3 regions of the Erythrobacter sp. NFXS35 genome follow, and region 1 is predicted to be linked to each of the others. Evidence: predicted binding sites of a transcription regulator. Region 1 holds the regulator's gene; each other region holds the start of a gene.

The links. The regulator LexA, encoded in region 1, represses DNA repair genes until DNA is damaged. The targets are predictions, from matches to a motif close to GTTCCNCNCTTGTTCT.
Region 2: a site for LexA is predicted at 5,600-5,615, ahead of J3454_RS00640 (ATP-dependent helicase). Genes of this name have one in related genera too.
Region 3: a site for LexA is predicted at 7,268-7,283, ahead of J3454_RS04395 (deoxyguanosinetriphosphate triphosphohydrolase). Genes of this name have one in related genera too.

Annotation. Positions count from the first base shown of each region.
Region 1 covers NZ_JAGDEB010000001.1:329,652-339,582, reverse strand. Annotated here, with positions in the region: gene trpD (anthranilate phosphoribosyltransferase) at 1-643, shown strand, start outside; gene trpC (indole-3-glycerol phosphate synthase TrpC) at 648-1,442, shown strand; gene moaC (cyclic pyranopterin monophosphate synthase MoaC) at 1,620-2,129, shown strand; gene J3454_RS01665 (molybdopterin molybdotransferase MoeA) at 2,126-3,307, shown strand; gene lexA (transcriptional repressor LexA) at 3,498-4,181, shown strand; gene J3454_RS01655 (ComEC/Rec2 family competence protein) at 4,205-6,460, opposite strand; gene gltX (glutamate--tRNA ligase) at 6,526-7,962, shown strand; gene J3454_RS01645 (citrate synthase) at 8,018-9,304, shown strand; gene J3454_RS01640 (hypothetical protein) at 9,326-9,523, shown strand; gene J3454_RS01635 (sensor histidine kinase) at 9,533-9,931, opposite strand, start outside.
Region 2 covers NZ_JAGDEB010000001.1:123,115-133,045, reverse strand. Annotated here, with positions in the region: gene J3454_RS00670 (bifunctional folylpolyglutamate synthase/dihydrofolate synthase) at 1-247, shown strand, start outside; gene J3454_RS00665 (AmpG family muropeptide MFS transporter) at 254-1,969, opposite strand; gene J3454_RS00660 (aromatic ring-hydroxylating oxygenase subunit alpha) at 2,042-3,220, shown strand; partial or broken gene J3454_RS00655 (pseudouridine synthase) at 3,249-4,007, shown strand; gene rsmD (16S rRNA (guanine(966)-N(2))-methyltransferase RsmD) at 4,313-4,888, shown strand; gene J3454_RS00645 (hypothetical protein) at 4,891-5,265, opposite strand; gene J3454_RS00640 (ATP-dependent helicase) at 5,625-7,931, shown strand; gene J3454_RS00635 (sterol desaturase family protein) at 7,928-8,752, opposite strand; gene J3454_RS00630 (DEAD/DEAH box helicase) at 8,819-9,931, opposite strand, start outside.
Region 3 covers NZ_JAGDEB010000001.1:882,703-892,633, forward strand. Annotated here, with positions in the region: gene J3454_RS04350 (TadA family conjugal transfer-associated ATPase) at 1-892, shown strand, start outside; gene J3454_RS04355 (hypothetical protein) at 1,033-1,275, opposite strand; gene J3454_RS04360 (DMT family transporter) at 1,341-2,252, shown strand; gene J3454_RS04365 (hypothetical protein) at 2,314-2,442, shown strand; gene J3454_RS04370 (Entericidin EcnA/B family protein) at 2,537-2,668, shown strand; gene J3454_RS04375 (DUF938 domain-containing protein) at 2,671-3,270, opposite strand; gene J3454_RS04380 (long-chain-fatty-acid--CoA ligase) at 3,267-4,832, opposite strand; gene J3454_RS04385 (ABA4-like family protein) at 4,904-5,356, opposite strand; gene J3454_RS04390 (NAD(P)H-binding protein) at 5,353-6,069, opposite strand; gene J3454_RS04395 (deoxyguanosinetriphosphate triphosphohydrolase) at 6,062-7,228, opposite strand; gene J3454_RS04400 (aspartate/glutamate racemase family protein) at 7,530-8,234, opposite strand; gene J3454_RS04405 (alpha/beta fold hydrolase) at 8,337-9,338, opposite strand; gene J3454_RS04410 (SO2930 family diheme c-type cytochrome) at 9,335-9,931, opposite strand, start outside.

The DNA of each region.
Region 1 (9,931 bases):
TACGCTGGAAGCGCTCGGCCTTGACATGGACGCCGCCGGTCGCACAGCGGAAACAACGCTCGCCGAAATCGGCATTTGCTTTCTGTTCGCCAAGAACCACCACCCGGCGATGGCGCGGATCCAGCCCATCCGTCAGAAAATCGGCAAGCGCACGATCTTCAACCTGATGGGACCGCTGTCCAATCCGGCGAAAGTCAAAAGCCAGCTGATCGGCATCGCCCGCCCGGCCTATGTGCCGATCTATGCAGGTGCGATGGCGCGGCTCGGCACCGGCCGGTCGCTGATCGTCTCGGGCGATGAGGGGCTCGACGAACTCAGCCTTGCGGGCGGCAACGAGGTCGCAGTGGTAACCGGCAATGCCTTCGCGATGGAACGCATCGATGCGAGCGCCGCGGGCCTACCGCACGCCCCGATTGAAGCGATCCGCGGCGACGATCCGAAGCACAATGCCGCCGCCCTCAAGGCATTGCTGATGGGTGCGCCCGGCCCCTATCGCGATGCGGTGCTGTTCAATGCCGCAGGCGCGTTGCAGGTCGCAGGGCGCGGAAGCGACTGGCCCGACCGCGCAGCAATGGCAGCAGAGGCGCTCGATTCCGGACGGGCGATGGCAATGCTAGAAAACTGGATTGCGTTGGCAAAGTGAGACCATGAACAAACTCGAAGAAATCTGCGCCGCCAAGCGCGAAGTGGTCGCCGCCCGCAAGCTCGCAATCAGCGAAGCGCAGCTGGCTGCGGCAGCACGCATCCAGACCGCTCCGCGGGGGTTCGAAGCCGCCTTGCGCACCCGCGCCGCCACCGGTTATGCGCTGATCGCAGAGATCAAGAAGGCCAGCCCCTCCAAGGGCCTGATCCGCGCCGATTTCCGCCCCGCCCAGCATGCTGCCGCCTACCAGACAGGCGGCGCGGTGTGCCTATCTGTTCTGACCGATGCGCCCTATTTTCAGGGGCACGAGGATTACCTCGTCGCCGCCCGCGCCGCCTGCACCCTGCCAGTGCTGCGCAAGGATTTCATGGTCGATCCGTGGCAATGCCTTGAAGCGCGCGCGATCGGCGCCGACGCAATCCTGATTATCGTCGCCGCGCTTGACGACGCGCTGATGGCCGAAATCGAAGCGGCGGCAGCCGAACTCGGCATGGACGTGCTGGTCGAAGTGCACGACGAAGCCGAAATGGAACGCGCCGCGACGGTCCTCAAGTCGCGCCTGATCGGGGTCAATAACCGCGATCTCAAGACCTTCACCACCAGTCTCGCCGTCACCGAACGCCTCGCCCCGCTCGCGCCCGAAGGCACGCTGCTGATCGGCGAGAGCGGGATCAACACCCATGCCGACATCGAACGGCTCGGGGCGGCGGGCGTGCGCACCTTTCTTGTCGGCGAAAGCCTGATGCGCCAGCCCGATATCGCGGTCGCCACGCGCACCCTGCTCGAAGGCGAAGGCTGATTCTATCGCAGACTGTCCTACATTGCCAAAATCGGGCAACAACGGCACCATGACCGCGCCAAGAACGTTTCCGCCTGCCGTCCGCGTCCCTGATGCCGAAGGGGCGGATTTTCGTTCCTTGGACAGTGTCTCATGTGTCTCCTACAGGCGCGTTCGGAAAGCCTTGCGGGTATCAGGATGAACGAAGACCGCTCCCGACTCACGCATCTCGGTGATGACGGCGCAGCGCGCATCGTCGATGTCGGCGGCAAACCGGCGACGCGGCGCCGCGCAGTCGCATCGGGGCTTGTCACCATGTCGGCAGAGGCCCTATCCGCGATCCGCGCAGGCAATGCGCCCAAGGGCGATGTTCTGGGCACCGCGCGCATCGCCGGGATCATGGCGGGCAAGCGCACCGGCGATCTGATCCCGCTGTGTCACCCGCTCGGCCTCGAAGCGGTCAGCATCGATTTCGCTTACGAGGATACCCACGGTTCGTGCGCGATCCGCGCGACCGCTACTGCCTCGCTCACCGGCCGCACGGGCGTGGAGATGGAAGCGATGGTCGCTGTCAGCGTCGCATTGCTGACGATCTACGACATGGCCAAGGCGATCGACAAGGGCATGGTGATCGGCGATGTACGCCTGATTGCAAAGACCGGCGGCAAGTCGGGTGACTGGAACGCGCCGGACGTGAGCGCAGCTTGAGCGATCTGCTCGGTCTGGAGGAAGCGCAGAGGCAGCTGCTGGCGCTGGCGCCGGTCCTGCCGGTCGAGCGAGTTGCTGTTGAAGCGATGCTCGGCCGCTATTGTGCCGAAGATATCCGCGCCGCGCGCACCCAGCCCGCTGCCGATCTGTCGGCGATGGATGGTTATGCACTCGCACCCGGTGAAGGACCGTGGCGACTGATCGGCGAAAGCCGTGCAGGTGCGCCGTTTTCAAAGACACTGGCCGCTGGGCAGTGCGTCCGTATCTCGACCGGCGCGATGCTGCCCGAGGGGGCCGACCGGGTGCTGCTGCAGGAGGATGCCGAGGTTCGAGACGGCGCCATCCGCGCCAGTGACATGCCGCCGCCCGGACGCGATATCCGCAAACGCGGCTTCGACTTTGCGACCGGCGACCTGCTGCTTGCGCGCGGCACGTGCATCACCCCGGCGCGGATGGCACTGTTACTTGCTGGCGGGCATGGCATGGCTGCGGCCAGACGTCGGGTCCGAATTGCGGTGCTCGATAGCGGGGATGAACTTGCGAGCGATCCCGCCAATTGCCTGCCCCATCAAATCCCCGCCAGCAACGGCGCGATGATCGCCGCGATGATCGCGCCTTGGGGCTGCGATGTGCAGCGGCTCGGACCGATCGGTGACGACATGACCGCCCTCGCCGGGGCGCTGGCGGCGGCGGAGGAAGCGGACATCCTCATCACATCGGGCGGCGCATCGGTGGGCGATCACGACCTGATAAAGCCCGCACTCGCCGCTTGGGGGGCCGAAACCGCGTTCTGGAAGGTCGCGATCAAACCCGGCAAGCCGCTGCTGGTGGCGCGGCGCGGTGCGCAAGTGATCCTCGGCCTGCCGGGCAATCCGGTGTCGAGCTTCGTCACGGCGTTCCTGTTCGCCCTGCCGCTGGTGCGGGCGGCGCTGGGCGATCCTTCACCCCTGCCGCGGTCGGTGACGATGCGCGCTGGCGCGATGTTGCCCGCTGCCGGCAAGCGGCGCGAGTTCCTGCGGGCGGTTAGCGAAGACGGCAGTGTGTCCCATGCCGGGGCGCAGGATTCGAGCGCGCTGGCGACGCTGGCCGCCGCCGATTGCCTGATCGATCGGCCCGCAGGCGCTCCGGCGGCTGCCCCTGGCGATCCGGTTCCGGTGCTCTACCTCCGGAATGGCTGAATTGCGGGATTCTGCGGCGCATGGCGCTTGACACTCCCATGGCGGTTGCCTAATTGTTCTTTGTTCGTTCACTATATCGCCGAACGAAAAGTGCACCTTGGATATTTGGGTGCCGCGTGACGCACGCACGCAGAACCGCATCTACCGTCGCTGTGGCGGGGTTTGGATGCAAGTATGGGAGTTTTGATCAATGCTGACCGCCAAGCAGCACGAACTGATCCGCTTCATCCAGCAGCGGCTGGAGGAAACCGGCATCTCGCCGAGTTTCGAGGAAATGAAGGAGGCGCTCGACCTTAAGAGCAAATCGGGCGTTCATCGCCTGATTTCGGCGCTGGAAGAACGCGGCTTTCTTCGTCGGTTGCCCAACCGGGCGCGCGCGCTCGAAGTCATCCGGCAGCCAGAGGATTCGACCCCGGTGCGGAGCGCAGCCGATAATGTGATTGCGATGACGCCGCCCGCTGCCCGCACCGCTGCGCCAGAACCGGCCAATGACGTGATCGAACTGCCGCTCCATGGCCGCATTGCGGCAGGGGCTCCGATCGAAGCGCTCGAAGGTCAGAATACATTGCCTGTCCCCGCAGCGCTGCTCGGTCCGGGTGAGCATTACGCGCTCGAAGTGTCCGGAGACTCCATGATCGAAGCCGGCATTTTCGACGGCGACTATGCGCTGGTACGCCGCACCGATACCGCCCGCGACGGCGAGATCGTGGTGGCGCTGGTGCGCGGCGAGGAAGCAACGCTCAAATATCTGCGAAAGGACGGCGGGCAGGTGCGGCTCGATCCGGCCAACGCCGCTTACGAAGCACAAGTCTATCGGCCTGACGAAGTGCAGGTGCAGGGCAAGCTTGCCGGGCTGCTGCGCCGCTATCACTGACAGGTGGGCGCGGGGGCGTGTTTCTAGCCGCCACCGCGCCACCAGCCATGCTGCCCTTCGCGCTCGGCCACGGTGTCGAACGTCTGGCGATCCAGGTTGATCGATAGCCCGCCGGTTTCTGAGAGCAGCCGTCTGTCGGCCTTGAGCCAGCGCGGGCGACAGGAACGCGGCAGGTATCGTTCGGCGATGACGATGTCGGCGCGGGTGCAGGCGCTGGCGAGCGCGCGCTCCTCCACCCGGGCGCGGCTTCTCGCCATCAATATCGCCCAGTCACGGCCGCCACGTTTGATCACCAGTGTGCAGAACGCATCCGAACACCGCGCATCCGGCCATTCGGCAAGCGGAACCGGATTGCCCTTTACCCCCGCGAGTTCGATCAGATTGTCGCGTGCATAATTGGAACGGCTGTCACGGAGGGAAAGCAACCGCCGATCCCCTTCAGCCCCGGAAATGGTGATACCGACCTGCCGCCCGTCACTCGAAACCAGTATATCTGGGACTGGAGTCAGGATCGTCAGAACGCTCGCGGCGGCAATCGGTAAGAGGCCCAGGACACGCGCCCGTCCTGTCCATAGCGCCAGCCAAAGCCCTCCGCCCGCAAACAGCGCGATAGCCGTTCCGCCGATCTGCGGCATCAGCTTGACCGCACCCGGCTGGCTCGCGGTGAAGTGGGCAATTCCCAGCAGCAGGTCGAGAGAATACTGCACCAGCCACCAGAATGGCCCACCTGCCCCCACCAGATCGAACAGCAGCCCCAATGCGATCAGCGGCATCGCAATGAACGTAACAAGCGGAATGGCGATAACATTGGCGAGCGCTCCGTAAAGCCCCGCGCGGTGGAAGTGGAACAAAACCACCGGCATCAGCGCCAGTTCGATCACCATGCCCGTGACGAACAGCATCACCACCCGCCTCCCAATCCGCGCCCACCATGGCTCCTCGCGCGCGGCAAGAAAGGCGCGCACCGGCGTGCTCGTCGACAAGGCGATGATCGCAAGCACCGCACTAAAGCTCATCTGGAAACTTGGTCCGATAGCGCTCTCCGGCCAGAGCAGCAGGACGAACCCTGCCGCCACCGCCACCATCCTGACCGATAATGCGTCGCGGCCCAGCACCAACGCGATCAGCACCAGCATGGCGGCAACGCAGCTGCGCACCGTCGGCACCTCGGCGCCGGTCAACAAGGTGTAGCCGATCCCCGCCAATGCCCCGCCCGCTGCTGCCACGACAGGCAGCCGCACGCGCAAAGCCAGTGCGGGCGACAACGCGAGCAGCTTCAACACTGCAAGGTAGGCAGCGGCAATCACGGCGCTGACATGCAGGCCGCTGATCGAAAGCAGATGGGTCAGGCCCGAATCGCGCATCGCCTCCTCGTCTGCACGCGCGATGCTGCCGCGGTCGCCGCTGGCAAAGGCGGCGGCGATCGTGCCTGCCGATCCTTCGACCCGCGTTCGCACATGGGCGGATAGCGCTCGTTGTATATCGGCAAGTCCACCCTGCTGCGTTGCGGGGCGGACAAGTTCGACCGGGCCAATCGCGCTCCCGGTGGCCGCCAAGCCCTTGAACCACGCCGCGCGGGCAAAATTATAGGCACCCGGCAACATTGGGCTCGCAGGCGGCATCAGTCGCGCCCGCAGCCGGACCACCGCGCCCTCGGCCAGCGCAGGACCGGCGGATTGCCCGGCAAGCGCGTCAAACGGTACATTGATCCGCACCTTATAGGCTTGCAGGCTTGCGGCATCGCGCACCGCCAATGTCAGGCGAATCCGGCCATCGGCGGGCTGATCCTCGCGCTCCAGCACATGACCCTGAAGCAGCGCAACGCCGGGCCTCTCGATCGCCTCGGCCCCGACAATTTCGGAACGCGCCCAGATAACTGCAATGCCCAGCGCGAACACCAGTCCCCCGGCAATCAGCGCGCTTCGCAGGTTCACCCGCTCATCGAAAGCGCCCTTCGTATCGGGCCAAAGGATTGATACCGTCGCAGCCAGCCCGCCCGCCGCTGCCATTGCCGCCAGCCAGTAATCTTGCCCCGGCAAGGCGAACCAGGCCATGATCCCGCCCATGAACAGCACCGCCAGCCACGGTGCGCGGTCGAAGCCGGCAGTGGCGAGAAACCGTTCGGCATGATCGGCGATGCTGCGCGCCAGTTGGGCGAGCGTCCGTGCTACCACGCTGGACAATCCCGCGCCGCTTTGCCAAGGCCGCGCCGACGCGACGCGAGCGGCAGGCTGGCTGCCGGGATCGTCCCCCATCGGAATGATTGGCGCATCGCGCATCGGCTCGCCCCCTGACCGGCAAGGCCCATGCCAAGCCGCTCAAAGTGAACAGGAAGTGACAGGCAATGGCAAGCGAAAGCAGCAGCCCAGCGGATACGTCGGCAACGCAGGTTGTGACCCGCTTCGCGCCGTCGCCCACCGGCTTCCTGCATATCGGCGGCGCGCGCACGGCGCTGTTCAACTGGCTTTATGCGCGCCATCACGGCGGACGCACGCTGCTGCGGATCGAAGATACCGACGCCAAGCGTTCGACGCAGGAAGCGATCGACGCGATCATCGATGGGCTCGACTGGCTCGGTCTGGATTATGACGCGCCGCCGCTGTTCCAGTCCGACCGTGCCGAGCGTCATGCCGAAGTGGCGCTGCAATTGCTCGAGGCGGGCCATGCCTATAAATGCTTTGCCACCTCCGAAGAACTCGAAGCGATGCGCGCCGAACAGCGCGCCAACAAACAACCACTGCGCTATGACGGACGCTGGCGCGACCGCGACCCGGGTCAAGCGCCTGCAGGCACGCCATTCACCGTCCGGCTGAAGACCGCGAACGAGGGCGAGACCACCATCCATGACAGGGTGCAGGGCGCAGTGACGGTGCGGAACGAGGAAATCGACGACTACATCATCCTGCGTGCTGACGGCACGCCGACCTACATGCTGGCGGTGGTGGTCGACGATCATGACATGGGCGTCACTCACGTGATCCGCGGCGACGATCACCTGAACAACGCCTTCCGCCAACTGCCGATCATCCGCGCGATGCATGCGATCGAGGGCGGCTGGCCCGATCCGGTTTATGCCCACATCCCGCTGATCCACGGCTCCGACGGGGCCAAGCTATCCAAGCGCCACGGCGCATTGGGGGTGGAGGCGTATCGCGACGAATTTGGTATCCTGCCCGAAGCCCTGTTCAATTACCTGCTTCGTCTGGGCTGGGGCCACGGCGACCGCGAGGAGATCACCCGCGACGAGGCGGTCGAGCTGTTCGATCTGGATGGCGTCGGCAAGAGCCCTTCGCGGTTCGACATCAAGAAACTCGACAATCTGAACGGGCACTACCTGCGCGAAGCCGATGATGCGCGACTGGCCGCGCTGGTGGCAGCGCGGATCGGCGAAGATGCCGACGCAGCGCTGCTCGAAACGGCCATGCCGGTGATCAAAGTGCGCGCAAAGAACCTCAACGAAGTCGTTGAAGGATCGGCATTCCTGTTCGCCAAGCGGCCGCTGGAATTGACCGAAAAAGCCTCCCAACTGCTCGATGCCGATGCGCGCACCAGCTTGCGCAAAATTTGCGAGCGTTTGCGGGGCGAAAACGACTGGACAAGCGAGGCACTCGAAGCCACTACGAAATCGCTTGCGGAGGAACTGGGATTGGGCCTTGGCAAGCTGGCGCAGCCGATGCGCGCTGCGCTGACCGGGACGACGACCTCACCCGGTATTTTCGATGTTCTGGTCCTTCTGGGACGGGAAGAAGCTCTCGCCCGGCTCGACGCCCAGGCTGCTTAGGGCAGGCGGCGTAAAGAGCGGGAAACGAGCAAAGAATTTGGACAGGAGACAGACCTTGGCAGACAAGCTGGCGAAACTCGAACTCGGCGGGAAGAGCTTCGATTATTCCGTGCTCGAGGGCAGCACCGGCCCCGATGTGATCGACATCCGCAAGCTTTATGCGCAGACGGGTGCCTTCACCTTCGACCCCGACTTCACCTCGACCGCATCTTGCGAAAGTGCGCTGACCTATATCGACGGTGACGAAGGCGTACTGCTGCACCGCGGCTATCCGATCGGCCAGCTGGCCGAGGATTCCAGCTTCATGGAAGTCAGCTATCTGCTGCTCAACGGCGAACTGCCAAGCAAGGCGGAGATGGACGACTTCAACTACACCATCACCCGTCACACTATGCTGCACGAACAGCTGATGACGTTCTACCGGGGTTTCCGCCGCGACGCGCACCCGATGGCGATCATGTGCGGTGTGGTCGGCGCGCTGTCGGCGTTCTATCACGACAGCACCGACATTTCCGATCCCGAACACCGGAAGATCAGCTCGCACCGCCTGATCGCCAAAATGCCGACGATCGCGGCGATGGCTTACAAGTACGCCATCGGCCAGCCCTTCATCTATCCGGACAACAAGCTGTCCTACACGGGCAACTTCCTGAAGATGACCTTCGGCGTTCCGGCCGAGGAATACGAGGTGGTCCCGGCGGTCGAAAAGGCGATGGACCGGATCTTCATCCTCCACGCCGACCACGAACAGAACGCTTCGACCTCGACCGTGCGTCTGGCCGGTTCGTCGGGCGCTAACCCGTTCGCCTGTATCGCTGCGGGCATCGCCTGCCTGTGGGGCCCTGCGCATGGCGGCGCCAACGAAGCTGCGCTCAACATGCTCAAGGAAATCGGTACGCCTGACCGCATCCCGCACTATATTGAGCGCGCGAAGGACAAGAACGATCCGTTCCGCCTGATGGGCTTCGGCCATCGCGTTTACAAAAACTACGATCCGCGCGCCACGGTGATGCAGAAGACTGTGCGCGAGGTGTTCGATGCGCTGAAAGTCGATGATCCGCTGTTCGAAACCGCGCTGCGGCTGGAAGAACTGGCGCTCAACGATCCCTATTTCATCGAGAAGAAGCTGTTCCCGAACGTTGATTTCTATTCGGGCATCATCCTGTCGGCGATTGGCTTCCCGACCACGATGTTCACCGCGCTGTTTGCGCTGGCGCGCACCGTCGGCTGGGTGGCACAGTGGAACGAGATGATTTCCGATCCCGGCCAGAAGATCGGCCGTCCGCGCCAGCTTTACACCGGCCCGACGCAGCGCGATTACATCCCTCTCGACAAGCGCTGAGGCGCGGCAGCAATGTTCCGAATGGCGCTGAAGGCGTTCGGCGGCTTGCTGATCGCATTCGGCGCCCTTTGGGCCTTGCAGGGTCTGGGCCTGCTGGACTGGCCTGCGGGCAGTTTCATGCTCGCGCAGCGTGAATGGGTGTTTTACGGCGCGCTGACCGCGCTTGTCGGCGGTGGGATCTTGTGGGGCGCGAGCAGAGTCCCGCACCGGCGCCACTGATTATCTGCCTCAGGCAGCAGGCAGCTCCAGCCTGAACAGCGCCCCGCCGCTGTCCGCGCGTTCGACCGTCAGGCAGCCGTCCATTGCCGCTGCCAGGCGGTGCGAGATGTAAAGGCCAAGCCCCGATCCGTTGTCCCTGCCGCCATTATTGTCCCGCCCAAGCCGTTCGAACTTGTCGAAGATGCGCTCCGCCTGTTCGGGCGTGACCCCCGGCCCTTCATCCGCAACGCTCACGGTCACCGTGCCGCCCCCGCCGGTTGCGGAATCCGAAGCGTGTGCGGTAATCGTAACCGTGCTCCCGCCCGGCGAATAGGCAATCGCATTGCCGATCAGGTTGATGAGGATCTGCAGCACCCGGCGAAACTCCGCGGTCGCCACCGCCGCGCCGCGATCGCCCGATACCATCAG
Region 2 (9,931 bases), 210 kb from region 1:
GATCGAGGGCAAAGACCCCGCTGCGATAACCGGCCCGCTGGCATCCGCTATTCACAGCATCATCGCCGTACCGGTGCCGGGGCATGACTGGCACCCGGCTGAAGCGTTTGGGCGCGAGGCCCGCCCCGCGCCCGACCTTCCCTCAGCTATCGCAATGCTGCCCGACGACGGCAATCCGATCCTCGTCGCAGGCTCGCTCTACCTCGCGGGCGAGGCTCTCAGACTGAACGACGAATTGCCCGATTAGACGCTGCTATTCGGCAGGCTGCACCTGCGGCGTTACAACTCCCGCAGCCCGTCCGAACCGCGCCTGACGGTACCATTCGGCAAGGCACAGCGCGACCGCGAGAAATCCGATCAGCGTCGTCAGCACGAAGACATCGAAATAGCCCTGATCCTCGATCATCTCGCCCAGCGCCCCCCGCCCCAGCGTCCCCACCAGCAATGTCAGTGATGACAGCAGCGCATATTGCACCGCGCTGTACTGCTTCGACACGATCGACGAGAGCCACGCGACATAGGCCGCTCCGGCAATGCCGATGGCGAGGTTTTCGAACATTACAGTGAAGGTGAGCTTGGCCAGCGCCGGGCTGCCGATCACGGGCACCTGCATGATTGCCCAGGTAAACCCGATCGCATCGCTCGCCGCCTGCATCCGCGCCCCGCCGACGGCAAGATCGGCGTAGAGCAGGTTCGTCAGCGCCGCGAGCAGCGCGCCAAGCGTCAGCGTCAGCATCCGCCCCAGCTTTGTCAGCAGATAGCCGCCTAGCGCCAGCCCGGCGATAATCGCGCCGACGCCGAAGAACTTTGAGGCGAAAGCGACCTCGTCATTGGTGTAGTTCAACTCGCCCAGATAGAACGGGTAGGCGAAGGTTCCCCAGATCGCATCGCAGATACGGTAGGTAAGTACCAGCGCGAGGATCAGAACGAGGCTCCATCCCATCCGACCGACGAACTCGACCAGCGGCAGCACCAGCGCGCGGTAAAGGTGGTCCATCGCAAAGCCAGCGCCGCGCGCGGGCGGCGCATCTTCGGCGAGCAGGTTGGTCCCGTCGCGCTTCTGCGCCGCCAGCCAGCCTGCGACCAATGCGGGCAGCACCACCGTTGCCACAATGATCCACGGTCCCCAGTTGAGCGTGAACTCGGTCGGATTGGGGCGTTGGTCGGGCGGAAAGGCCAGCGACATGACCATGAAGGTCAGCACCACGCCAATCGCCGCGGCCCACAGCACCCCCACCAGTGCCAGCGCGCGTGCGCGGATTTCCGGGCGCAATTCGCCTGCGCTGCGCAACGCCAGCAACTGCGCATCCGAAGCTGCGTCATCGTCGACATTGCCTACCTTGTTGTCGGGCGCGAATAGTCCGAGAGCGCCGATGCCGAGCAGGATCACACCCATCAGCGCGTATGTTTCCGGCCAGCCGATCCGCGCCGCGATGATCAGACCGAATGCGCCGCCCACCAGTGCGGCAAGCCGATAGCCCATCTGGTAAACGGTCGAGAGGATATCCAGCGTCGCCTTCTCGTCCGCCACATCGATCCGCCAGGCGTTGATGGCGATATCTTGCGTGGCAGAGGCGAACGCACCAATGCCGGCCAGCAGCGAAAACCAGCCGAGCTGGCTGACCGGATCGAGCAGGCTGAGCGTGACGAGAATTCCGCCAAGCAGCAATTGCGCAGGCACCATCCACTGCTTGCGCCGTCCCAACCGCGAAAACCCCGCGATATTGACCTTATCGATCAGCGGCGACCACAGGAACTGGAAGGCATAGGCCAGCCCGATCAGCGAAAAAACGCCCATCGTTTCCAGATCGACCTCGGCCTCGGACAGCCACGCATACAGCGTGCCTAGGAACAGCGAGAACGGCAACCCACTGGCAAAGCCGAACAACGCCATGAATCCCGTCTTGCGCTGGCCCATCGCGCGAAAGACCGCGCTCCAGCCGGGCTTGTCGCCTTGCGCCTCAGCCATCAATTTCGATCCTTGTTCTCATCGCCATTTGCCTGCACCATTAGGCCCGCAGGAGAGGATGAGCAAAGAGCGATGAACGCCCCCACAACAGATATGCCCGATTTGCGCCCGACCGAGGGGCAACTCGCGCTGGCCGAGGCAATCCGCACAGGTAGCGCCAAGGTCGCTGGCGGTATCCAGACCGTGCCTGCCAGCAATTATACCTGCCCCGATCACTTTGCGCGCGAGAAGGCGGCATTATTCGACCGGTTGCCGCAGGTGCTCTGCCCGTCGGCGCTCCTGCCTGATCCCGGCATGGCGGTGCCGCACGACGCGACGGGTCGCCCGCTGTTGATCACCCGCGACAATGACGGCACCGCGCACGTTTTCCTCAACGTCTGCCGCCACCGCGGCACGCGGCTGGTCGAGGGCAGTGAAGTGCAGTGCGCAAAGCGGCTGGTGTGCCCCTATCACGCGTGGACATACCGGCTCGATGGCGGCTTGCTCGCCCTGCCCCGGCCCGAGACTTTTCCCGGTCTCGACAAGGCCGATCACGGTCTGGTCGAACTGCCCAATTTCGAGGCAGGAGGCCTGATATGGTTCGCGCCGCAGAACCCCGCCGATTTCAGCGCTGCCCAAAAATTAGGCAGTGATCTTGCCGCGTTCGGGATGCCGGATGCACACCTGTTCAGGCGCAAGCTGCACACGGTCAAAGGCAACTGGAAGCTGATCATGGATGCTTTCCTCGAAAGCTACCATGTCACGCGCCTGCATGCGGCCACCATTGGCCCTTTTTTCAAGGACGGGATCACCGCAGGCGACCAGATCGGGCCGCACCAGCGATCGGCCGTCGGGCGGCTGGAGGATATGGCGGGCCTCGACCTTACTAATATGCGCGAGCTGCGCCGGGTCGTGACGTTCGCCTACCAGTTGCTGCCCGCCACGATCATCGTTCCCAGCCCGGATTACGTGAACGTGATGGTGCTTATGCCGCAGTCACATGATCTGACGCTGGTCGAGGACTTCATGCTGATTCCGGAGGCACCGCAGACCGAAAAGGCGCAGGCCCATTGGGAGCGGAGCTGGAGTCTGCTCGATGGCGGGGTGTTCGCCTCGGAGGATTTCCGCGCGGCCGAACTGGGCCAGCAGGGACTGCAGTCTGGCGCGGTCGACCATCTCACGCTCGGCACGTTGGAAGGCGGAATTGCGCGGTTCGACCAGATCGTCAGTGAAGCCCTGCGGGCGGCGAACCAGACTGCCCCCCATTGCTAAGGCGCGGTCGGGAACCTAAGGGCGCTTGATGCCGACCGCCCCGCCCCGCTCCGATAACCGCCCCGAAGGCGACCGCATCGCCAAGCTGCTCGCCCGCGCAGGTGTCGCCAGCCGCCGCGAGATCGAACGTATGATCGCCGAGGGCCGCGTGGCGCTGGACGGCAAGGTGCTGGATACGCCGGCGACGATCCTTCCGAACCTCGCCGGTGTGAGCGTTGACGGCAAACCCGTGACCGCCGCCGAGCCGACGCGATTGTTCGCGTTTCACAAGCCCGCCGGGCTGATCACTGCCGAGCGCGATCCTGCGGGCCGGCCGACGATCTATACCGCGCTGCGGAACGCCCTGCCCAAGGACACCGGGCGGCTGGTGCCGATCGGGCGGCTCGATCTCAACACCGAAGGGCTGCTGCTGCTGACCAATGATGGCGGGCTTAAGCGCATGATGGAGCTGCCATCGTCGCTCGTCCCGCGCACCTACCGCGCTCGTGCGTTCGGCGTAGTTACGCAAAGCCAGCTCGAAGACCTGATGGACGGGGTGGAGATCGAAGGCGTGCGCTACGGCTCGATCGACGCCAATCTCGAACGCAGTTCAGGCCGCAATCTGTGGGTAGAAATGACCATCACCGAAGGCAAGAACCGCGAAGTACGCCGCGTGCTCGAACATCTCGGCCTGAAGGTCAATCGCCTGATCCGCACCGGATACGGCCCGTTCAACTTGGGCGATCTGCCGCGTGGTCAGGCGGTGGAGCTAACCGGGAAGCCCGTGGCGCGGTTCCTGTCCGAGATGACCGGCGTACCAATCCCGCGCGGCGGGGTGAAAAAGGCGGACAAGGAAGCCGTCGCGGTTAAGCCGCCGCGTCCTGCCCGCCCCCCGGCACGCAAAGGTCCGGCTGCGCGCCCAGCCCCGCGCAAAGCCGCCGATGACCCGTCGTTTCCCCGTAAACCTGCCAAGGCTGCTGATACAGCCAGGCCGGCAACCGCAGCCGCCCCGCGCAAGAGGCCCGATGGTTCGGGCAAACCGCGTGGCGGCTCCGGCTCGAAATCGCGCAAGCGGACACCGCCCACCCGCAATGCTCCGCGTGGACCGCGTTCATGAGGATTGTCGCAGGCGAATGGCGCGGGCGAAAGCTGATCGCGCCCAAGGGTGAAGCTACCCGGCCGACCGCCGACCGGATGCGCGAGACACTGTTCTCGATGCTGACCAGCCGCCTCGGCAGTTTCGAGCATCTCACCGTCGCCGATCTGTTCGCCGGATCGGGCGCGCTGGGACTGGAGGCCTTATCACGGGGCGCGGCCACCTGCCTGTTCGTTGAGCAGGATCGCGATGCGCTCGCCGCTATCCGCACCAACATTGCATCGGTCGGTGCCGGGCTGCGGGCGCGTATCGAGGCCGGATCGGTCACACAATTGCGTGCGGCCACGGCCCCGCTTGACCTGATTCTGGTCGATCCGCCCTACCGCAGCGGCGCAGGCGAGGTTGGACTCGACCGGCTGCTGCGACTGGGCTGGATCGGGGCGGAAACGTGGATCTCGCTCGAGACCGCAGGCACCGAAGACGTCGCCATCAAAGGTCTTGAAGTCGAAAGCCAGCGTCGGGTCGGCAAAGGCAAGCTTACGCTGTTGCGCTTGGCTGCTGCCGATGCCGACCCGAAGGCCCCGGAAGCGTAATTCTAGCTGCGCGAGGGATCCATCTGCGCCTCGATCTGCGCCCAGATGGATTCGCGCTGCTGTTCGGGCATGTTGCTGAGTTTGACCTTGTCGGAATCGGCCAAAGCCCAGAACATGCTCTGCCGCTCGGGCGTAAGCGACCAGAAATAGTCCTGCGTTGCGGCAGGCCACTGCTTGAATGAGGCCTGCTTTTCCGCTGGCCAGGCCGCCATCAGGCTTTGCTGCTCGGCATTGGTCAGCGAAGTGCCCTGTTCGGTCATCGGCCGGGACATGGGCGGCGCAGCGCGGCGCTGCTGCATGGGCTGCTGTGGATTGCTCCGGGTCATCGGCGGGGTTTGCTGCATCGCCGTTCCGGGCGCTGTCGATTGTTCCGGCATGTGCTGAGCCGATACCATAGCAGGGGCCACTGCAAGAGTTGCAGCGATTCCAGCAAGGGCCATATTATTCAGATGCTTGTGCATGGTGGTTCTCCACAAAAGGTTTGCCCCAAGCATTGACGAACGCAAAGTCGAACCCGGCGGGTCAGTCCCCTGCCCGCCGGAAGCCCCTGATTAGGGCGACGGCAGCGAAGGAGGCAATGCAGGCAAGGGTCCGGGCATCCCGGTGCGGCCACGCCCGAACGGGAACCGACGCAGAAAAACGGTAGGCTGAATTCCGCTTGCTGCCTCTCCGGGGCAAATCGTCGCTTCGCGGCTTGCCCGTAACGCCATTGTTCCCTACCTGTTCACATGAACCGATGAGTACCAACCTGCCCTCCCCTGCGCCGCAGCGCGCTCCGATGCCCGCCTATGCTGCGCAGTTGAACCCGCCGCAGCGCGCCGCCGTGCTCGCTACGGAAGGACCGGTGCTCATGCTGGCGGGCGCGGGTACGGGTAAGACAGCGGCGCTGACCGCGCGGCTTGCGCATCTGGTGGCGACGCGCCGCGCATACCCCTCGCAAATTCTGTGCGTGACCTTCACCAACAAGGCCGCCCGCGAAATGCGCGAGCGGGTGGCGCATCATCTCGGCCCCGGCGCGGAGGGCATTCCATGGCTCGGCACGTTTCATTCGATCTGCGCCAAGATGCTGCGCCGCCATGCAGAACTGGTGGGATTGCAGCACAATTACACCATCATCGACACCGACGATCAGATCCGCTTGCTGAAACAACTGATCACCGAAGCTGATCTTGATGAGAAACGCTGGCCCGCGCGCCAACTCGCAGGGCTGATCGACCGGTGGAAGAACCGCGGCCTGAACCCCGCCGATCTCGATGCGGCGGAGAACGAGGCCTATGCCAATGGCAAGGGTGCGGCGCTCTACACGCGCTATCAGGAGCGATTGAAGGCGCTGAACGCCTGTGATTTCGGCGACCTGATGCTCCATATGCTCAACATCCTGCGCGGACACCATGATATCCTGGCCGATTACCAGCGCCGCTTCCGTTACATCATGGTGGACGAATATCAGGACACCAACGCGGTGCAGTATCTATGGCTGCGACTTCTGGCGCAGGAGCACAAGAATATCTGCGTCGTGGGGGACGACGACCAGTCGATCTATTCCTGGCGCGGAGCCGAAGTTGCCAATATCCTACGGTTCGAAAAAGATTTTCCCGGCACCGAGGTGATCCGGCTGGAACAGAACTACCGCTCCACCCCGCACATCCTCGGCGCGGCGGCCGGGCTGATCCGCGCCAATTCGCAGCGCCACGACAAGACATTGTGGACCGAGGTGAGCGGCGGCGACAAAGTCAAGGTTATCGGCGTATGGGACGCGCCCGAGGAAGCCCGCCGGGTGGGCGAGGCGATTGAGCGGCTGGAAGGCGAAGGCGCACCGCTCGACAAGGTCGCCATCCTTGTGCGCGCGCAATACCAGACTCGCGAGTTTGAGGATCGCTTCATCCAGATCGGGGTGAATTATCGAATCATCGGGGGTTTCCGCTTCTACGAACGCGCCGAAATACGTGATGCGCTGGCATATCTCAGGGTGATCGCCCAACCGCAGGACGATCTGGCGTTCGAGCGCATCCACAATGTCCCCAAACGCGGGCTTGGTGCCAAGGCTTTGGAGAAGATGCACCAGCACGCGCGCCGCATGGGCCTGCCGCTGGCGGCGGCGGCGCTGCAACTGGCCGACAGCGATGAGCTTCCGGCGCGTGCGGCGAACACCATCGGCGGATTGATGCGGCAGTTCCTGCACTGGCGCGAGGCTGTCGAAACGCTAACCCCCGCAGACCTGCTGCGGCTGGTGCTGGAGGAATCGGGCTACAGCGCGATGCTGGCTGCCGATCGATCGCCGGAAAGCGCTGGGCGCGCCGAAAACCTTTCGGAACTCGCGCGGGCGATGGAGGATTACGAAAGCCTCGGCGATTTCCTCGAACACGTCAGTCTTGTCATGGACAATGACCGCGCCGACGATGGCGAGCGGGTGACGATCATGACGATTCACGCGGCCAAGGGGCTGGAATTCGACAACATCTTCTGCGTCGGTTGGGAGGAAGGCGTGTTCCCGTCGCAACGCGCGATCGACGAAGGCGGGCTGGCAAGCCTTGAGGAGGAGCGCCGCCTCGCCTACGTCGCGATCACTCGCGCACGGCGACGCTGCACAATTCTTCATGCCGCCAACCGCCGGATCTACGGCCAGTGGACCAGCAGCATTCCTAGCCGTTTCATTGAAGAACTGCCCGAAGAACACATCGAGCAGGAAACGACGCTTACCGGCGGGGCAAGCCTGTGGCGGGCCAACTGGAGCGAGCAGGAAGACCCCTTCGCCCACGTTGCCCGCGACCGGCCCGAACGCGCCCAGACTCGCGGACCCGGCTGGCAGCGGGCGCTCGCATCCGGCTATGACACACGGCCTGTACGTTTGCGCGAAAATACACGCTCCGCTGCCAGTTTCGCAGCACCCGCACGCAGCGATGTCGCGATCGGCGCGATGGTCAACCACGACAAGTTCGGCACCGGGTGCGTGATCGATCAGGAAGGCAACAAGCTGACCATCATGTTCGAGGACGCTGGCGAGAAGCGCGTGCTGGATAGTTTCGTGAAGGTGGTGGGTTAAAGCGCCGGTGTCTCGTTAACCGTTCGCGCTTTCGCGCGCCGGTAGCGTGCTTCGAAAGGCCGCAGCAGCTCGCCCGCCACGTCGCGGGTGCCTTCAACGATGCCGGTTTCGCAATTCAGATAGGGCGCCGGGTCGGTATAGGTGCCGAACAATCGGTCCCACAGCGTGATGGTATTACCGTAATTCGCTCCCATCAGCGTCTCATCACGGATGTGGTGCAGGCGGTGTGCGGCGGGCGAGATCATGATCTGGCCGAATGCGCCCAAGGTCCAAGGCACATCGGCGTGGATGAAGTAACCCCATCCGGTCCGCACCAGCGCCGCTCCCGCGATCGCCCAGATGGGCAGGCCTAGCAGTAAAACCGGGATCAGATCGATCAACAGACTGAGAAATTCGCCCAGCGGGTGCTTTCGTCGCAAAGTCAGCCAATTCATCTGCTCGTCGGCGTGGTGGGTCGCGTGAAACCGCCATAATTCCGGACCGTGCTCGAAACGGTGGCGCCAATAGGCGGCCAAATCGATCAACATGATAGCCGCTATCAGTGCCACAGCAGCAGGCAAGCCGGTCCAGAATTCGATCAGGGCAGGAACGCGCGGAATTACATCCCGGAATGCTGCCAGCGGAACCGCAACCAGCGGGACAACAACCATTCCGTTGACCAGCAATAGCCCGAGATTGGTGACGATTTCCGGACGAGCGCGTTTCAGGCCCTCCAAAGCCCGCCGTCTCTTCAGCACCAAAGCAAGCAGCACGAAGAACGGGGCGACGATGATCAGCCCCTTGAAGGTGGCAATTGCCGCTTGGAGAAAGCTTTCCAGCACGCGGCGGCAATAGCGTCGCAACCACCAAGAAAAGGTTAAGCCCGGACGCCGCCGGACAGAATCTGGTCAGCCGAAGCCGTTGTCGAGGAAGGCCGGGCGCGGACCGTTCCATTCACCGGGAGGCACGGGCGCCTCGTCCTCGTTATCACGGCGGCGCGGCTTGCGTTCAGCGGGTGCAGCAGCAACCCGATCAGTGCCTTGCCCGGCCTTTTCCCGGCGGGGCCGAGCGGCACGCACGGTCGGTTCGGCGCGTTCTTCACGCGGCGACCGGACTTCGTCGGCGCTTTCTTCGCGCGGGGCGCCCCTGGCGCGGCGCGGCTTGCGTTCAGGGCGCCGGGAACGCGCTTCTTCTTCAGTCGGCGCATCGGCTTCGGCGGCGTCGGCCTTGGCGATCGCCGCGGAGAGGTCGACCCGGACATCATCCTTGCCGAAGGTCTTGATCGCGCTACCTGTCAACTTCTCGACATTGCCGATTGCTTCGGCGTCTTCTTCGGACACGAAGGTGAACGCCCGCCCCTTGGCGCCGGCGCGGCCCGTACGGCCGATGCGGTGGACGTAATCGTCCGGGTGCCAAGGGGTATCGTAATTGAAGACGTGGCTCACGCCCTTGATGTCCAGCCCGCGCGCGGCAACGTCCGACGCGACGAGGATATTGACCTCGCCCGCCTTGAAACGGTCAAGCTCCTTGATCCGGCTCGACTGGTCCATGTCACCGTGAATCTCGCTCGAGCGGAAGCCGAACCTGGTCAGGCTCTGGTTCAGGTCGCGCACCGTCGTCTTGCGGTTGGCAAAGATGATCGCGGTCTCGACCAGGTCATTCTCCAGGAACCAGCGCAACGTATCCTTCTTCGCCCGCGACTTTACCGGCACCTTGAAGGCGGTAATATCGGCATTGGTCGAGGCGGCGCGGCTGACTTCGATCCGCTTGGGATTGTTCAGGAACTTCTTCGACAGCTTCTCGATCGGCGGCGGCATCGTGGCCGAGAAAAGCATCGTCTGACGGGTTTCGGGCAGCTTGGAGCAGATGAACTCGATATCGGGGATGAACCCCATGTCGAGCATCCGGTCGGCCTCGTCGATCACCAGCAGCTCGCAGCCGTTGAGCATGATCTTGCCGCGCTCGAACAGATCCATCAGGCGTCCGGGTGTGGCGATCAGCACGTCAACCCCGTCGGACAG
Region 3 (9,931 bases), 550 kb from region 1:
CCAGGTCGGCCGCCGCGTCGACCAGACCACGCCGCTTGCCGACGCCCGCCTGAAAGACGGCTCACGTGTGAACGTGATCGTGCCGCCGCTGAGCCTTCGTGGGACCGCGATCTCGATTCGTAAGTTTTCCGAAAAGCCGATCACGCTGGATATGCTGCGCGATTTCGGTTCGATGTCGGACAAGATGTGTACCGCGCTGAAAATCGCGGGTGCGTGCCGGATGAATGTCGTGATTTCGGGCGGCACGGGTTCGGGTAAAACCACCATGCTCAACGCCCTGTCGAAGATGATCGACCCGGGCGAGCGCGTGCTGACCATCGAAGACGCGGCCGAACTTCGCCTGCAACAGCCGCACTGGCTGCCATTGGAAACCCGCCCGCCGAACCTTGAAGGTCAGGGCGCGATCACCATCGGCGACCTTGTGAAGAACGCCCTGCGTATGCGTCCTGACCGCATCATCCTCGGGGAAATTCGCGGCGCGGAATGTTTCGACCTTCTGGCCGCAATGAACACCGGTCACGATGGTTCGATGTGTACGCTTCACGCCAACAGCCCGCGCGAATGCCTTGGCCGTATGGAAAACATGATCCTGATGGGCGACATCAAGATCCCGAAGGAAGCCATCAGCCGCCAGATCGCCGAATCCGTCGACCTCATCGTGCAGGTCAAGCGTCTGCGCGACGGTTCGCGCCGCACCACCAACATCACCGAGGTGATCGGGATGGAAGGCGACGTGATCGTGACGCAGGAATTGTTCAAGTTCGAATACCTGGATGAAGGCGAGGACGGCAAAATCCTCGGCGAATTCCGCGCGTCGGGCCTGCGCCCCTACACGCTCGAAAAGGCGCGCCAGTTCGGGTTCGATCAGGCGTATTTGGAGGCGTGCCTCTGACACGCGATCCGGGCCGTCCGGCCCGGATCATGCGGCCTAACCGGCCGGCGGCCGGTCGGCCTTGCGACGCCTTCGGCGTCGTTTGCCGCCATGGAATATGGGGCTGCCCCAACCTTGCAGGCCGGCCGTAGCGCCCGCGCCTACAACCCCCCGATCACAACCGGCAGGCTCATCGCGAGCATCCCGCCGCCGATGATCGCCGCGGCCATGAACAGGCCGAGCCACGGCACCCAGCCGACCTGTTCGAGCCGGGACACGTCGCGCCGCTTGATCCGCCGTCGCTCCATCACTCCGGCAAAGGCCGCAAAGGTCCAAAACAGCCCGCCGGTGATGGCGACCTGCGCAGCGTCGCTCAAAAGGGCAAAGCGGGCGAGAAATTCCATGGCGCGCTGATGTAGGGCGTGACCGCGCTTGCGCAATCCCTGGCGCTGGGCCAAGTCCGCAGCCGATGGATGGCTCGATCGCTCGCCCCCGCCCGCTGCTTGCGCTCTGTGTCCGCCTCGCTACCGCGCTGGCGCTCGCGACGATGGCGATGCTGGTCAAGCTGGCGGGGGAACGCGGCGCACACCTGATAGAACTGATCTTCTGGCGGCAACTGCTCACTGTGGTGCTGCTGGGTACGGGCCTCGCCTTGGCGGGTCGGCTGTCCCTACTGCGAACCCGCAGGCTTGGCGCACATGGGCGACGTGCGGCAACCGGCCTTGTCGGCATGCTGTTCACCTATGGCGCGGTGTTGCTGCTGCCGCTGGCAGAAGCGACCACATTGAGCTTTACCGCACCGATCTTCGCGGTGCTGATCGCGATGGTGTTGTTCGGCGAGAAAATCGGCCGCTATCGCTGGTCCGCCGTGGTGATCGGCTTTGCCGGCGTGCTGGTGGTAATGCAGCCCGGAAGCGCGGCAGCCGAAGGCGTGACGTTGACCGGCGTGGTGGTGGGCCTGATTGCGCCGGCAGTGGTGGCGTTCATCAGTTTCCAGATTCAGGATCTGAACACCACCGAAAACCCGTGGAGCATTGTTTTCTGGTTTACCGCCATCAGCACCCCGGTCGCCGCGTTGGCGCTGCCTTTCGTGATGTCCGGACATGATCCGGTGACGTGGGGGATCATCCTGCTGATGGCGCTGACCGGAGCCGCCGCGCAGATGCTGCTGACCACCTCGCTGCGGTTCGGATCGGCGGCGGTGATCCTGCTGATGGATTACACCGCGCTTTTGTGGGCAAGTTTCTACGGATATTACGTGTTCGATCGCGCCGCCCCGGCGAGCCTGTGGCTGGGTGCGCCGCTGATTATCGGCGCAGGCGTGCTGATCGCGTGGCGCGAACGGCAACTCGCCCGCGCCCGGGCGCATCCCGCCGCATAAAATGGAACACGCGGGGGCCGCGTCCTGTTTCCTGGGCATGTCCGCAAGCAAGGAGCATGACATGATCCGTACCACTCTTACGACACTCGTCGCCGGCACCCTCGCCCTCTCGGCAGCAGCCTGCAACACGGTTGAAGGCGCAGGGGAAGACCTGCAGTCGGCATCCAACACGGTCGAAGAAGAAATCTGACCTGCGCGCGAGGATAGCGCTTCACGCCGTTGCAAGGAATATTTATGCAGGGCCGTGCGTTGATCGTATGACGATTGACCGAAAGGACCCGATAATGATTCGCAATGTGCTTGTAGCCGCTGTCCTCGCCGCCCTGTCGCTGACCTCCACCGCCTGCAACACGGTCGATGGCTTGGGCGACGATATCAAGTCGGTCGGCAAGGCCGGCAAGCGCGCGATCGACTGATTTTATCTGTAAATCAGCATGATATTATTGGCTGGCAGGGCATAACGTGCGCTGCGGGCCATGTCGTGTTCGGCGGCAAGGCGATCCAGCGCTTCCGCGTCGCGCAGCCCCCAACGCGCATCGCGTGCTTTCAGGCTCGCATCGAATTCGCGATTGGAGGCTGCGGTTTCGATCCCTTGCTCCATAAATGGGCCGTAAAGGATCAACGCGCCCGCGCTGTTGCCCAACACCTGAGCAGCACTCCGGAACAGTCCGACTGTCGCTTCCCACGGGCTGATATGCACCATGTTGATGCACAAAATTGCAGCGGCGCTGGTAACCGGCCAGGTTTCCGGCATTGCCGCATCGAGTAAGAGCGGCGCGGCACAATTCGTGCCGGGGTATTCAGCTTGATAAGCGGCGATCGACGCCAGCGCCTCTGGCGAAGGATCCGTCGGCTGCCAGTGCAGCGCCGGAAAGCGATCCGCAAAGAACATCGCATGTTCCCCGGTACCCGCCGCAATTTCGAGCACGGTGCCGCTGGCAGGCAACTCGCGTGCCAGCACTTCGGCAATCGGCTCGCGGTTGCGCAGGGTTGCAGGGGCGTGCTGCTTATCGCTCACGAAACCTGCCGCTCCTGCCCTTCCCAGAACGGCGCACGCAGCTCACGTCGCAGGATCTTGCCGCTGGCGTTGCGCGGCATCATCGGGATGACATCGACGCTCTTGGGAGCCTTGAACGCGGCGATCCGTTCACGCGCCCAGGCGATGACATCGGCCTCGTCGATTGTATGGCCGGGTTTGGCGACCACGCAAGCCTTCACCTCCTCGCCCCACTTGGCGCTTGGTATGCCGATCACGGCGACTTCGGCAATGGCGGGATGGCCGTAGATCGCGCTTTCGACCTCAGCGGGATAGACATTCTCTCCGCCAGAGATGATCATGTCCTTGATGCGGTCCTGAATATAGACATAGCCATCCGCGTCCATGATCCCGGCATCGCCGGTGTGCAGCCAGCCATCGGGGTCGATGGTCTTGGCGGTCGCTTCGGGCAACTTCCAGTATCCGGCGGTGTTCGACGGCGAATGAATGCACACCTCGCCGATTGTGCCGCGCGGCACTTCAACATTGTCAGGCCCACGCACTTCGATCCGGACGCCGGGCAGCGCCTTGCCCGCAGAGCGCATCCGCTCATTGCCTTCGGTCGAGTGGTCCTCGGGCGGCAGGATCGAGATCGTCCCGGTTGTCTCGGTCATCCCATAGGCTTGCAGGAATTGTGTTGTCGGCATGGTGGCAACCGCTTGCTTCAGCAATTCGAGCGGCATCGGGGCAGCGCCGTAGATGAAGTAGCGCAGATTGGAAAAATCGGTTGAGGCCGCGCGCGGGTGCTGGATCACGAATTGCAGCGCCGCGGGCACAAGGAACATATGCGTCGCCCCGGCAATGATGGCGTCAATCACGCCGTCGGGGGTGAATTCAGGCTCGAACACCACGCGAATGCCGCTTTCCACGCCGAGCATCACCGATCCCGTGCCGCCGATATGCGCAATCGGCATCACCACCAGCATGCAATCGCCCGCGCGGTAATCGGTGTAATAGCTCAAACCTGCCCGGATGCCCTCGACCCGCAGTTCACACAGATTGCGGTTGGACAGAGTTGCGCCCTTGGGATTGCCGGTCGTGCCGCTGGTATAGAGCTGCAGGATCGCATCGTCCGGGCCTGCCGGCGTGTATCGGGCAGGCTCCAGCCCGGCCAGTTCGGCCAGCATCGCATCGGCGGACATCAGATCGGGCGCTGCGTCCATGCTCGCCATCGCGGTGCGCGCCATATCCATGAAAACATCCTTAGCAATCAGCAGCTTTGCGCCGGTATCGCCGAGGATATAGGCGATCTCGCGCGGGGCCAGCCGCCAGCCCACCGGCGTCATCACCGCGCCGTACCGCATGCAGGCGCACAGCATCAGACCATAGACCGGGCTGTTCTTGCCCAGAAACGCCACCCGATCTCCCGGCGAAATGCCGTTCGCCTTGAACAGCGCGATGATCTTGCGCGTGAGCACCTCGGTTTCGCCGTAGGTGTAGCTGAGGCCCACGCCTTCCATCGCCGGCGCATCGGGCTGGGTCGCTGCCCAGTGGATCAGGATCTCCTCAAGGGTGATCAACTCGTGCTGCGCAATTTCGCCCATGACTTTGCTCTCTCCCAAAAGCTGTGGGGGCAGAGGTTAAGCGATGTTGAGCGATGCGGTCCAGCAGCGAATCAGCGAAACCGGCCCTGTTTGCGCGCAGCAGGCTCGCGCACGCCCAGCCAGATCAGCAGCCCAAGCGGCCCGCCCAGAAAGGTTGCCAGCAGGATCGGTGCCTGAATCAGACGGGAAACATTTTTGGCATCGCCGTCGCGTGCGATCCACAGGCCGACGAACAGATCGAAGGCGAGGTAATGCGTCCAGCCGATAGCAACGCCTGCACGCGTGGCGAAGATCGCCTGCACGCCTTCGATGCTGGTGAAATCCGCGCCGCCGCCTTCGGGATTGGGGATCAGCCCGCTCACCACGCCGATCATGGTGACGGCATAGATCAGGCACAACAGGCCAACGCCAACATACATCACGCCCGAAAGCAGCGCCGGCCAACGCGGCAGCAGGATCAGCACCGTCCACGCGATCAGCGCGAGCAGATTCACCATTCCGAACAGTGCATCCCAGTCGATCATTCCGCCGCCTCCATATTGCGCACCTGCCGCCACTGGCGCGCGGCACGGCGCAGGGCTTCGTTATCGTGGGTAAAGCGGCCGCCCGCCCGGCGCAGCGCAAGGCTGAGCGCGGCTTCGGCCACCAATCCGGCGTCGATCGAACGGAATCGTTGCCACGACCCCGACAGCAGCGGATCGACCAGCGGCGCGGCGATCAGCGCGGCGCGTTCGGCATAGCGCAGATCGTCGACCCGCTCGCCCCTGAGCAGGCCGGGGTGCAGAATGTCGAACCGCTTGAACCCGACCTTCGACAGCGCCGCCTCGGTTTCGCCCTTTACCCGCATGTAAAGGCTTTTGGCGCGCGGATCGGCCCCGGGGGCGCTGACCAGCACCATGTTGGGGACGCCCGCACGGTGGGCCGCCTGCGCCGTTGCCAGCACGAGATCGTGATCGACACTGCGGAATGCGGCTTCATCGCGACCGGCCTTCTTCCACGTCGTGCCGAGCGCGCAGATCAAGGCGCGCGGCCGCGCCGCTTCGAACACCTCGCCCCACTTGTCGGGTTCGGCAACGAACATCTCCATCCGCGCGCCTGCCGGCAGCGGAGCTTCGCGCCGGGCGATTCCCAGAATGCGCACGTCGTCACTTGCACTCGCACGCTGGATGACTTCGCGGCCGATCAGGCCAGTCGCGCCAACCAGCGCGACGCGTACCGGGACGCGCGTATCAGACATTGACCAACCCTGCTGGCCGTTCGCCATAGATCGCGCTGCAGGCCTGCATGGCAAAGCGATCGCTCATGCCGGCGATGAAGTCCGCGATCATCCGGCTGCGCTGGGGTTCGTGCCGGGGCAGCCGCGCCTGCCAGTCATCCGGCATCAGCCGGGCATCCTGCGAATAGGCGGCGAACAGCCGCGCAACGACATTGCGCGCACGTTCTGCGGCGGCGACCTGTTCGGGATGGTAGTACAGACGTTCGTACATGAAGGCCTTCAGCCGCCGCTCCTGCTCGGTCATGGCAGGCGAAAAGCCCGCCAGCTGCCGTCCGGCCTCGCGCACTTCGGCGACCGAACGCAAGCCTTTCACCTGCGCCGCCGTGTGTTCGAGTACGTCGTTCACCATCAAACCGATCTGATCCCGCACCATCTCGCGCAGCAGACGCTCACGCGGGGCATCGGGAAAGCGCTTTTCGACCGCCCGCCACTGATCTGCGAGGAAATCGAGCGTCAGGAGATCGTCGAGTTGAAGAAACCCAGCCCGCAGTCCGTCGTCGATGTCGTGATTATCATAGGCGATATCGTCCGCCACCGCCGCCACCTGCGCTTCCAGCGAAGGCCAGGTACCCAGCATCAGCGGAAAAGCCGCGTCGAGTTCTGCCAGCTCCCAGTTGGGGGCGATCACCGGGCCATTATGCTTGGCAAGCCCTTCGAGCAGATCCCATGTGAGGTTCAGGCCGTCGTGCGCGGGATAGGGGCATTCAATCCGCATGACCGTGCGCAGCGCCTGCGCATTGTGGCAAAATCCGCCATGCCGCTCCATCGCTTGCGACAGCGCCGCCTCGCCCGCATGGCCGAATGGCGGGTGGCCCAGATCATGGGCAAGACACAGCGCCTCGGTCAGATCCTCGTCCAATCCTAGCGCGCGGGCGATCACCCGCCCGATCTGCGCGACTTCAAGGCTGTGGGTGAGGCGAGTGCGGTAGTGGTCACCGTCAGGCGCGATGAACACTTGAGTCTTTGACTTCAGGCGCCGGAAGCTCATCGAATGGATGATCCGGTCGCGATCGCGTTGAAAGGCGCTGCGCGGGCCGCGGCGCTCGCCAGCGGTCTTGCCGCCCCACTCGCGTGGCCCGTGAGCCTCGGGGTCGGCAGCGTAGGGGGAGTGATTGGTCACAGCTGCAGCGATTAGGTCAGCCAGAGCATCGGCTCAACCGGAACAGATGCGCAACATCGTTCAAATAGGAGGGAAACTGCCGATCCGCGCCTCAAGCGAGGGGATTATGGGGCCACTCACCGGTGATTGGGGGGAAGGAGAGTGGCCCCATGGGCCTGTCGGTGCGACCCGAAGACCCGGAACCTGCCTGACTTTCGTTGTGACAAATTCTGTGGGCGCACTTAGGTGGTGCTGGAGAACGTTGCACCACTTGCACGCATCCACTGCGCCGAAACGTTTCAGTTTAGAGACGAGCCGGTGACTAATGCACCTCTTCCTGATCGAGAATCCAGTTGGCCGCCGCCTCGCAGTGAATTCGGGTGCTGTCGAACACCGGCAGGACATTGGCGTCGACATCGACCACCAGATCCAGCTCGGTGCAGGCCAGCACGATCGCCTCGGCCCCTTCCTGCGCCTTGTTGGTGATGATCGTCTTCAACGTGCGCTGCGCATCGCGTGTCACCTTGCCGACCATCAACTCGTCGTAGATGATCCTGTCGAGCATCGCGACGAATTCCATGTTGGGCGGCAGCAGGTCGATGCCGTGAGCGACCAACCGTTTGCGATAGAAGCTTTCGGTCATGACGTTGCGCGTGCCGATTAAAGCGGCATTGGTGTGACCAGCGCGCTTCATCGTCAAGCCGACATATTCGGCGATGTGCAGGATCGGGATGTTTACGCTTGCCGCGACATCATCGTAAAGCCGGTGCATCGAATTGGCTCCGATGATCAGCGCTTCCGCCCCGGCCCCTTCCAGCCGCCGCGCGCTGTCGATCAGGACGCCTGCCGCGCGCTGCCAGTCGCGCTCCTCGACCAGCGCATAAAGCTGGCAGAAATCGAGGCTTTCGATCAGCAGCGGTGCGCTGGCCATCGGCGCGGCGCGTTTCTGGACGATGCGGTTGATCCGGTCGTAATACATGGCCGTCGACACCCAGCTCATGCCGCCGATGATCCCCAATTTGCGCAAACGCCATTCCTTCAATTGTGCGTGCCGATTCCTTGTGCACCTGCGAACGGATGTAGCGAGGAAGCGTGCCCCGCGTCCATAGCCCACAGCGTGCGGCGTGGACTATTCGGTGAGTGTGGCTTGGGCGGTAAAAGTATCGAGCCAAGGCAAAAGATCGCCGAGCGTGTCCTTGACCGCTTCCTCCTGGGGCAGGTGGCCGATACCGGGATAGACCACCAGCGTGCTGTCGGGCATCGTTCGGTCGAGCCATCGTCCGGCCTCGACCGGGATCAGCCGGTCTTCCTCGCCCCACAGAATCAGCGTAGGCACGGTAACGCCTGCAATCTCGGCCTCGGTCAGCGGATCATAGGCTTGCGAGAAACGCTCCAACGTCGCGCGGCGGTTGCCGGGATAACGTAGCAGTTCCCAATAGCGGTCCACCGCCGCCTCGGTAACGACCGATTTCACCGAGACGCTCTGATCGAGACTTTGCGCGATGAGACTGCGCGGTGTGATCTGTTCGACCAGCAGGTTGACCCCCGGCATTCGGGCGATGGTGAAGCCGATATTGCCGCCGCCACTATCCTTTTTCTTCGTTTCCGGCTTGCCAGTGTCGATATCCAGCATCGGCCCGCCGCTGCCGTCGACCAGCACAAGCCCGGCAACGCGTTCGGGATGAGCGACGGCAAAGGCCAGCGCATGCTTGCCGCCCATCGAATTGCCGCCGAGGATGAAGCGATTCAACCCGAGCGCGTCGGCGACCTCGGCAATATCCGCCACGTAATTGGCGCGACTGTAATCATGCGCCGGGTCAGGCCCGGTCAACCCGTGGCCGACCTGATCGAAGCGGATCACCCGGTAATCGTCCTTCAGCGCCGCCACCCACGGCTCCCAGGTGTGCAGATCGGCATTTGAGCCGTGCAACAGCACGATTGCGGGGGCATCGCGCGGCCCTTCATCGCGCAGGTGGACGGTTACATCATCGCCGATATCCACGAATTGCGAAGGCGGCCCGCCATACTTGGCGCGCATTTCTGCGGCATCGGTATCAGGGGTGCGGAAAATCAGGAAGGCGATCACCAGAACGCCAAGGAGCGCGAGCAATCCGCGCCAGACCCATCTCATTGTTGTTTCATCTCCAGAATCCAGCGGCGCACCACGGCTCCGCCGTCGCGGTCAACGCTGGCCTTCCCCAGTTCGGGCATGGCGATGCCGGGTTCGGCGCTGTCCATGCGGTAGAGCAGGATCGACCCATCCGGCTGACCCGGCAGGATCGAGAAATCATGCCCGCCCGCCCCGCGTCCCGCCGCAACCGGGCGCTTGAGGATGCCGAGCGCGTGCGCGTCATCCTGCTCCCACCGCAGATCAAGCCCCGAATTGGACGCTCCCCCGCCGGGTTGATGGCAATGGGCGCAGTTCACATCCAGGTAAGCCCGGGCGAGTGGCTCAGCAGGGCCCACCGCGTGGGTACGCCAGTCGGGCAGCCCGTCCGCGCCATCCGGTACGCGGTCGAGATTGCCGCGATTCACCATTTGCCCCAACCAATCCGCCGAAAGGTTGCGCGCCTTCGGCCCGATCGGGATCACCGCGCCATCCTTGCCATGACAGGATTTGCACTGGTTCTTGTTGGGAATGGCATAGGAAATCGCCTCCCCCGCCGGGGTTGTCAGGTCGATCCGTCCGCCCGCCAGCGCGAGGCTGGCCTCGGTCTGCTCGGC